4 regions of the Bacillus sp. P4_E1 genome follow, and region 2 is predicted to be linked to each of the others. Evidence: riboswitches for the same ligand, from Rfam matches in the RefSeq annotation. Region 2 holds a riboswitch; each other region holds the start of a gene.

Region 1 (2,204 bases), on a different contig from region 2:
AGTTCAGAAACGGTTTTACCGAAAATTATGGAGAAAATGGAGAAATTCGGTTGTCCGAAAGCAATTACATCTTTCGTTATTCCAACAGGTTATTCATTTAACTTAGATGGATCAACTTTATATCAAGCAATTGCGGCAATTTTCTTAGCGCAAATGTACGGTATTGAATTATCCATTACACAACAAATTACGTTATTACTTGTATTAATGGTTACATCAAAAGGTATCGCGGGTGTACCGGGCGTATCATTCGTTGTATTATTAGCAACACTTGGTACAGTAGGTATTCCAGCTGAAGGTTTAGCGTTTATTGCAGGTATTGACCGTATTCTTGATATGGCTCGTACAGCAGTTAACGTTGTAGGTAACTCTTTAGCGGCTGTAGTTATGTCTAAGTGGGAAGGTCAATATGACGCTGAAAAAGGACAAGCCTATTTAAAAGAGATATCTGAAAAGGGTCAAGCAGCTTAATTATAATATGAACAAGCTCTCACATAATATGTGGGGGCTTTTCTATATATAGAAGAGGAGCGGACGTAATGAAACGTAAATATGGTGACGGTTCTTCGTGGAAGCGACTAATAGAGAAGGATTATAGGGTTAAGCAAGTAGAGGATGGAATGTTAGGAATACTGGACATAAAAAAAGTGAGAGAACCTAGTTATAAAGAATACAATGGTAAACAGCTTTGCATTGCAGGTGATGGGTATACATGGATGCAATATTTTATAAACGGGGAAAACTTTGCAATTACAGCTATGTTAGACAATCAAAAACAATTAGTACAATATTATATCGACGTGACGAAAGAATATAAAATAGACGAGCGTGGTTTACCTTATTTTGATGATTTATATTTAGATGTAGTATTGTTACCGAACGGTGAGATCTATGTACTGGATGAAGACGAGTTAGAGGATGCCTATAAAATTGGTGATGTTACAAAAGAAGAATATGAGTTAGCATGGAATACAACAAAATGGATTATCGCGACGATAAAAAATAGAAAATTTTATTGGATCTCAATATTGGATAAAGAAATCGAAAAGTTAAAATGATTGGTTTATTCATATTTTTGTATAATTACCAAAAAAATCTATACAAAAAATAATTGACTTTTGTTTTGTAAGCGAGTAAAGTTAGGAAAGAAATTATTATTAAAAAATAAATATGAAACCTTCTTATAAAGAGAGGCGGAGGGACTGGCCCTACGATGCCTCGGCAGCGGACTCGATTTCAGAGTGCTGTGCCAAATCCAGCAAGCATGTGCTTGAAAGATGAGAAGAGTGTTTCTTATAGATGTATAAGACCTCTTCTCATCGGAAGAGGTCTTTTGTTGTTCATTAGAAAAGGTTGAAAACTAGGGAGAGATGATACTTTGAAAGAAACGAGAGGAAATGGTTTAGCGTTATTACCACTTGGAATATTTTTGGCGCTATTTATTGGTTCTGGAATTATTACAGGTGATTTCTATAAATTGCCGATACTTGTAGCAATTTCAATTGCCGTAGGAATTGCTTTAGTGATGAATCGTAAGGAAAGCTTTAATGTGAAAGTAGAACGATTTGCTAAAGGTGCAGGAAACCCTGATATTATGATTATGGTATTAATTTTTGTACTTGCAGGGGCGTTTTCTGAAACAGCAAAAGGAATGGGCGGAGTTGATTCCACTGTTAACTTAGCGTTATCTATTTTGCCACCAGGATTTATCGTTGCTGGAATTTTTGTTATAGGGGCATTTATTTCATTAGCGATGGGAACTTCAATGGGAACAATTGCAGCACTAGCACCGATTGCTGTAGGTATTAGTGGGCAAACTGATATCTCAATAGCACTTGCGATGGCTACTGTTGTGGGCGGAGCGATGTTTGGTGATAATTTATCATTTATTTCAGATACGACAATTGCTGCTGTTCGTTCACAAGGAACAGAAATGAAAGATAAGTTTAAAACGAACTTTTTAATTGTATTACCAGCCGCTATTATTACAATTGTACTATTAGTAATAATTACTTTAGGAAGTGATACACAAGTTAAAGCCCATAGTTTTGACTGGATAAAGATTTTACCGTATGCAGGAGTACTTATTACAGCACTACTTGGCTGGAATGTACTTATTGTGTTAACTGGTGGAACAATATTATCAGGTGCTATCGGCCTTATAGATGGAAGTTACACGTTAGAGAGTTTCTTTAAAAGTGTAA
Region 2 (2,204 bases):
ATAAAGAGAAATCAGCACCAGCGTAACGTAGTAATTTTCCAAGTAGTAATGGAGAAGAGAAACCGTATAGTTTCGATGATGAATATGCGCCACTTACAGCAGGGTGTGCCATAATAGGAATTGGGATTTCATCGTCTTCTACAAGTGCTTGCAGTACATCTAATCCATAAGAAAATACATTAAATAAAAGAATGTCTGCTCCAGCTACCACCGCACGTTTCGCGTTTTCTTTTAAATCATAAGTTCGACCTGTTAAATTTACTGCGTATAAAGTTTTATGCCCGTAAGTTTCGTATACAGATTGTAAAACTTCTTTACCAGATTCAATTCTTTTTATAAGTGGTGTTAATGAGTTTTCGAATAAAATTTCATCATCTTTTACAATATCTACGCCTCCAATTGCCTGATCGCGTAGTTGAGTTTTTAAATATCCAATATTCCGTCCTATCATCCCTTTGAAAATACTCATTAGAAGAGGTCGATCTTGAACTTGTAAAAGGTTTCGGATGCCTTCAATTCCAAATTTTGGTCCAGGGAACTGTTTCTTTAATTCGTCTGAGAATGTTAAATCAATTAGTTTAATTTCTCCATCTAACGAAAGTTTTCCAAATGTTGTTGTCAAAATGGCTGGTAAGTCAGGGCTAAAGTTCAGCGATGGATAATGAATTTTAATGAGTCCACGTGATACTTTTTTGCCAAGGTAAGAGTTAATATGTTCTTGTTCGTCTAACGCTTCAATATGAATGACATTGCCTTTATGTTGTTTTAATTGTTCTTGTAATAAGTGTGGTAAATGAGTCCATGAACCAATTGTTAAACCGATTGCAATTTGTTCTGCTTTCTTTTCTAAGTTGTGAGAATCATCGTGGATTAAATATGTCGCTATAATTCCGCTCATTGTTATACCCTCCTAGTTAAATAAAAAAACCTCTCAGCTAAGGAGAGGTTTTTTTACAACCAGCTCCTTATCTGTCAGCATAATGCTGCGAGAATTAGCACCGTGTCTACAATTGTAGATCGGTTGCCGGGTTTCGTCGGGCTCGTCCCTCCACCTGCTCTTGATAAGAAGTATTTAGAAATGTTTAAATTTTTAAGATAACTGAATTTTGTCAGATATTTTTTATGTTGTCAATGACTTTTTGAAAAAATTTAATTTATCAATTCGATTAATTGCTTCTCGTAATCTATCTTCCGTATGCAAGAGACCAACACGGACATACCCTTCGCCGTGCTCACCAAATCCAACACCAGGAGCAACTGCAACGTGTGCTTTTTCTAGTAAAATGTCAGAAAATTGCTCAGATGTATATCCTTTTGGAACAGGAAGCCATGCAAAGAATGATCCTGTTGGAATGTTTACTTTCCAACCAATTGAGTGACAAGCTGAAATAAGAGCATTTCTCCGAGATTCATAACTATTAACAAGATCTACCACACAAGACTGCGAGCCTAATAGTGCTTCGCGGGCAGCATCTTGAACTGCACCAAAAATACTAACATACATATGATCTTGCAATAGGTTAATAGTTTCGATGACACTTTCATTTCCTACTGCAAAAGCAATACGCCATCCAGCCATATTGAAAGTTTTCGATAAAGTGTAAATCTCAATACCTGTATCTTTAGCTCCGTCTGCTTGCAAGAAACTAACAGGCTTTTGACCATCGAATCCGATAGCACCGTAAGCAAAATCGTGAACAACTAATATATTATGTTTATTAGCAAAATGAATGGTTGCATCAAAAAAATCTTTTGATGCAGTAGCACCGGTAGGGTTATTTGGATAGTTTAAAAACATTAACTTTGCTCGCTCCGCAACAGAGTCATCAATTTTTGTATAATCCGGTAAAAAATTATTTTCTGCAATAAGCGGCATTGTTTCAAATTGTGCTTTTGCTAAAGCAACTCCTGATAAATAATCTGGATAGCCTGGATCTGGAACGAGAATAGTATCACCAGGGTTTGTAAAACAAACTGGTAATTCTACTAATCCAGCCTTTCCGCCAAACAAAATAGCAACTTCAGTTTTTGGATTTACTACTACATCATATTCACGTTGATAGAATGTTGCCACGGCTTCTTTTAAGCTTTCGTGTCCGCGAAATGGCGGATATTTATGATGAATGGTCTTTTCAGCAGCATCTTGTAAAGCTTTAACGATATGCTGCGGTGTTGGTTGATCTGGATTACCTTGACCTAGATTA
Region 3 (2,204 bases), on a different contig from region 2:
TTCGTTAATAATGCACCCATAGCCATATTCGAAACACGAGGAGATGCTAATGAATTATCTGCTAGAGTAATAGCATCCGCTCCAGCCCTTTTCAGTGCTCTTGCCCCTTCAAAAAAACGCTGCGTGTCTAACGTTTTCGGTGGATCTAATTCCACTACAACTGTCGTTTGTTTCTTTGCCTTTTCTGCTAGAGTAACATGAGCTCTCGAACGCTTCTCATGTGTATGGACCACTTTAGGCCTTTGAATCGTCTCCTTTGCTATTACAGGTGCAACATTTAGAGTAGCACGTTTCATTCCTTCAATATGTTCCGGGGTAGTACCACAACAACCACCTAATAAACGAATACCTTGTTCAATAAATTTCGGTGTCATTTCTTCAAAATACGCTGGACTTCCCTCATATACGTAACGCCCTTCCACATAATTCGGGAGACCTGCATTCGGATATGCTGATAAATAGCCATTTTGAGGAATCGATATCATTTTGAAAGCTTCCGTCATGTGAAGCGGGCCTAGTTGACAGTTCAACCCAACAACATTGGCACCGTAATCTAAAAGCTGTTTTAATATTTCATTGACATCATTCCCATTTTGAGTCGTACCTGCCTCATGTAACGCTAACTGAGCAACAATCGGAATATTCGTTTGTTTACGCAATACTTTAACCGCATGCAATAATTCAAATTCATCATAAAAAGTTTCTAATAGTAATCCATCAACCTGTTCTTCTAGTAAAGCACCTGCCTGCTCAAGTAACATAAATTCTCGCTCTATATCAGTCGTTGTAACAGCACCAATATGTTTCATACCTCCAATTGTCCCTAAAATTGCATTCCGATCTGTTACTGATGCTTTCGCAATATTCACTGCCGCTTTATTAATTTGGACAACTTGATTTTCTAGACCATACATGCGGAGTTTCGCTTCATTCGCACCATACGTATTCGTTTGAATAACATCTGCTCCAGCAGCTACATATTGTTTATGGATCGATATAATTAAGTCCGGATCAGACAAATTCAATTCTTCAAAACTACTTTGTAAACCATGCGAATGTAATAACGTTCCAACCGCACCATCACCTATTACAATTCCTTTTGATAATAAATCTAGTAATTTCACGAATCTCCCTCATTTCTATCAATATAAAAACCCCCTCTTCACTTTGAAGAGGGGGACATAATTGTTCCTCCTCTTATTATGCAAAACACACGTTTTGCAGGTTTTAGCACCGTTTCAAACATTTAGTTTGAAGGTTGCCGGGTTTCACAGGGCCTTTCCCTCCACCGCTCTCAATAAGAGTTTGTCTTTATTATTTTATTTATGTAGCTAAAAGGAAATACGTTCCCCTTTTAACAATGTTTGTTAATTTTTTATAAATTTAGCACGCACTAAAATAAAAGTCAATGACACTTGCGGAAAAATAAAAATTATTTAAAATAAAGTTGCAATTCAAATATCTTTTGTTGTAAAGTTAAAACCATAATAAAATTTCATACGAACATTCTTATCTAGAGAGGTAGAGGGACTGGCCCTTTGACGCCTCAGCAACCATTAACATTCATTCGTTAATAAGGTGCTAATTCCAGCAAATTGTGAAAGATTTGACAGATGAGAAGAAGACTCTATTCAATCCGAAAGCCTTCTTCTTAGAAGGCTTTTTTTATTTTCACTTAGTCGTTCACTTTAAAAAGGGGGAATTTTCACATGTCAACAATCGAAACAAAACTAGCACAAATCGGGAACCGTAGCGAAGCTACAACAGGAACGGTTAATCCACCTGTTTATTTCTCAACTGCTTATCGTCACGAAGGAATTGGTAAATCTACTGGATTTGACTATTCAAGAACTGGAAATCCGACTCGTGGCCTTTTAGAACAGGCAATTGCAGACTTAGAAAGCGGTGAGCAAGGGTATGCCTGTAGTTCAGGAATGGCGGCTGTTCTCCTTGTCCTTTCACTATTCCGTTCCGGAGATGAGCTTATCGTATCTGAAGACTTATACGGGGGAACATATCGTCTATTTTCCGAACATGAAGACAAGTGGAATATTCGATGTAGATACGTAGATACACAATCTATTAAACAAATTGAGCAAGCAATCACATCTCAAACGAAGGCTATTTTCATAGAAACACCGACTAATCCATTAATGCAAGTAACTGATATCGTAAGTGTAGCAAGTGTAGCGAAAAGGCACGGA
Region 4 (2,204 bases), on a different contig from region 2:
GATATGATGAAAGGGGTGGTATGATGGAATTAACATTAAATTCGACTGTATGTTTACACACGATTCAATTTCGAAAAGAGCAAAAGAACTATATTGTAAAAGATACGATTACAGGAGAGACATATGAAATGCCGCCACTTTGGATTGATGCACTAGCAATGATGCGTGACGGTTTTTTATTGGGAGAAATTGAGGAGAAATTAAAAGAAGAATATCCAGCAGAAGAAGTAAATATGGTAGCATTTACGAGGCAACTGTTAGAGCTAGAACTTGTCGAAATGGTAGATGGAGAAGAGATAGCTTGTACAAAGAAGAAAGATAAAGATTATTTAGCGTGGATACGACCAAAGGTGGAGCAATTCTTTTTTAACTTAAATAAAAAATATAAAAGCAAAGGTCAAAAGTGATCTTTGCTTTTTTTGTAGACCATGTTTAAAAAATAACAGCGAATGCCCTTGCGAAAGCACCGTCACTATTTTTAATTTTTAAAGGTGCTGCTGAGAAAAAGAATCGTTTCGCTTTAATGGCATCTAAGTTTGTTAAGTTTTCAATTAAGTAAATATTATTTCCTAACAGTATGTGATGAATCGGTGATGTTTCTGTCGTTACCTCATCAGGAGAAATAAAATCTAAACCGACAGATTTTACTTTTAATTGAACTAGTTCTTCAGCTAATTCTTCGGAAAGATAAAACGCTTCTTTCTCATAAGCTTCGGTATTCCATTTATTAGATAGATTGGAATGGAAAATGACAATATCGCCTTCTTTTATGTCGACAGTATGTAATACTTCCTTAGGTAATTTTCGCTCTTGAACATGAGTCACATCGATAAGAACAGCTTCGCCTACAAATTGATTTAGGGGTAATTGATCAATAGTGGTTGCGCCTGAAATGAAATGAGCAGGCGCATCACAATGCGTACCAACATGAACGACAGAATGAAAATTCGTAACTTGATAACCTGTTTCTTCAACGCTTGTAATGGCTTCTAGTTGGATTTTTGGTGTTCCAGGAAATTGAGACATATTATTTTCAAACGTTTGTGATAGATCAATTACTTTCATTTTACATACCTCCAATATATTTTTTTCAAATAATAAAAAGCCCCCCCTTCATAATCAAGAAAGATGAGCTTTACATACTAGTTGAGTTTTATCTTCCAAAATGCAATGCATTTTGCAGGAATTAGCACCTATTCAGTTTGCATAAACTGAGGTTGCTGGGCTTCAAAGGACCGGTCCCTCTGCCTCTCTTGATAAAGGTTTATTCGGTTTTAAATTCGGAATATTTGTGATATTTAAATTGTAATTCATTTCCTTTTTTCGTGCAATACAAATTAGGTGTTCACCCAAATAAAGTTGCTCGCATATTGTAGCTTATGTAAGTAGACTGTTGCGAAGGAGTGAGTGCAGTGACAGGGAATGTATTGAATTATTATGCTGGTGGCAATACAGCTAGAGGATTTCATAATTTATACGAAGAGAATTTAAAAGGACTAGATAGGTTGTTTATTTTAAAGGGTGGTCCAGGAACGGGAAAATCTTCTTTAATTAAGGCAATAGGTCGTGAATGGGTTGAAAAAGGATATGATATTGAACTTTTGCATTGTTCTTCTGATAATAAGTCAGTTGATGGAGTGATTATTCCGAAATTAAAAGTAGGAATTGTTGATGGAACATCACCGCATGTTATTGAGCCGAAAATGCCAGGAGTTATTGAAGAGTATATAAATTTAGGAGTTGCTTGGGACTCAGATAAATTAAGAAAGCAGAAGTTAGAAATTGAACGGTTTGTATTAGAAGCGGGCAAGGCTTTCAAATCTGCTTACGGATGTTTTAAAGAGGCGTTAGTTATACATGATGAGTGGGAGAAAATATATATTAATAACATTGATTTTAATAAAGCAAATGAACTAACAGAACAGCTAATTCAGAAATTATTTGCAGATAAAAAGGGAGAACAATCGATTGTGAAACATCGTTTTTTAGGAGCTGCTACACCGAAAGGAGCAGTTGATTTTGTTCCTAATTTAACAGAAGGATTACCACATCGTTATTTTATAAAAGGACGCCCGGGTTCTGGAAAATCAACAATGCTTAAAAAGTTATCGAAGGCAGCAGAAGAAAAAGGGTTTGACGTTGAAGTATATCATTGCGGATTTGACCCGAATAGTCTTGATATGGTTATCGTAAGAGAATTAGGA

Evidence for each region. A riboswitch is a leader RNA that binds a small molecule or an ion and turns the genes downstream of it on or off. The one in region 2 is predicted to bind S-adenosylmethionine.
Region 1: another riboswitch for S-adenosylmethionine. It lies ahead of AC1DS7_RS08835 (Na+/H+ antiporter NhaC family protein); the one in region 2 lies ahead of mtnW (2,3-diketo-5-methylthiopentyl-1-phosphate enolase).
Region 3: another riboswitch for S-adenosylmethionine. It lies ahead of AC1DS7_RS11325 (bifunctional homocysteine S-methyltransferase/methylenetetrahydrofolate reductase); the one in region 2 lies ahead of mtnW (2,3-diketo-5-methylthiopentyl-1-phosphate enolase).
Region 4: another riboswitch for S-adenosylmethionine. It lies ahead of AC1DS7_RS14790 (cyclase family protein); the one in region 2 lies ahead of mtnW (2,3-diketo-5-methylthiopentyl-1-phosphate enolase).

The regions. Positions count from the first base shown of each region.
Region 1 is NZ_JBFUIV010000005.1:74,173-76,376, forward strand. Features, by position in the region: gene gltP (glutamate/aspartate:proton symporter GltP) at 1-471, shown strand, start outside; gene AC1DS7_RS08830 (ribonuclease FAU-1 family protein) at 540-1,058, shown strand; SAM riboswitch class I at 1,179-1,284, shown strand; gene AC1DS7_RS08835 (Na+/H+ antiporter NhaC family protein) at 1,379-2,204, shown strand, end outside.
Region 2 is NZ_JBFUIV010000012.1:13,062-15,265, reverse strand. Features, by position in the region: gene mtnW (2,3-diketo-5-methylthiopentyl-1-phosphate enolase) at 1-898, opposite strand, end outside; SAM riboswitch class I at 963-1,068, opposite strand; gene AC1DS7_RS17360 (aminotransferase class I/II-fold pyridoxal phosphate-dependent enzyme) at 1,121-2,204, opposite strand, start outside.
Region 3 is NZ_JBFUIV010000006.1:243,469-245,672, reverse strand. Features, by position in the region: gene AC1DS7_RS11325 (bifunctional homocysteine S-methyltransferase/methylenetetrahydrofolate reductase) at 1-1,124, opposite strand, end outside; SAM riboswitch class I at 1,195-1,304, opposite strand; SAM riboswitch class I at 1,507-1,620, shown strand; gene metI (cystathionine gamma-synthase/O-acetylhomoserine thiolyase) at 1,710-2,204, shown strand, end outside.
Region 4 is NZ_JBFUIV010000009.1:152,817-155,020, reverse strand. Features, by position in the region: gene AC1DS7_RS14795 (hypothetical protein) at 24-407, shown strand; gene AC1DS7_RS14790 (cyclase family protein) at 433-1,065, opposite strand; SAM riboswitch class I at 1,151-1,263, opposite strand; gene AC1DS7_RS14785 (PRK06851 family protein) at 1,413-2,204, shown strand, end outside.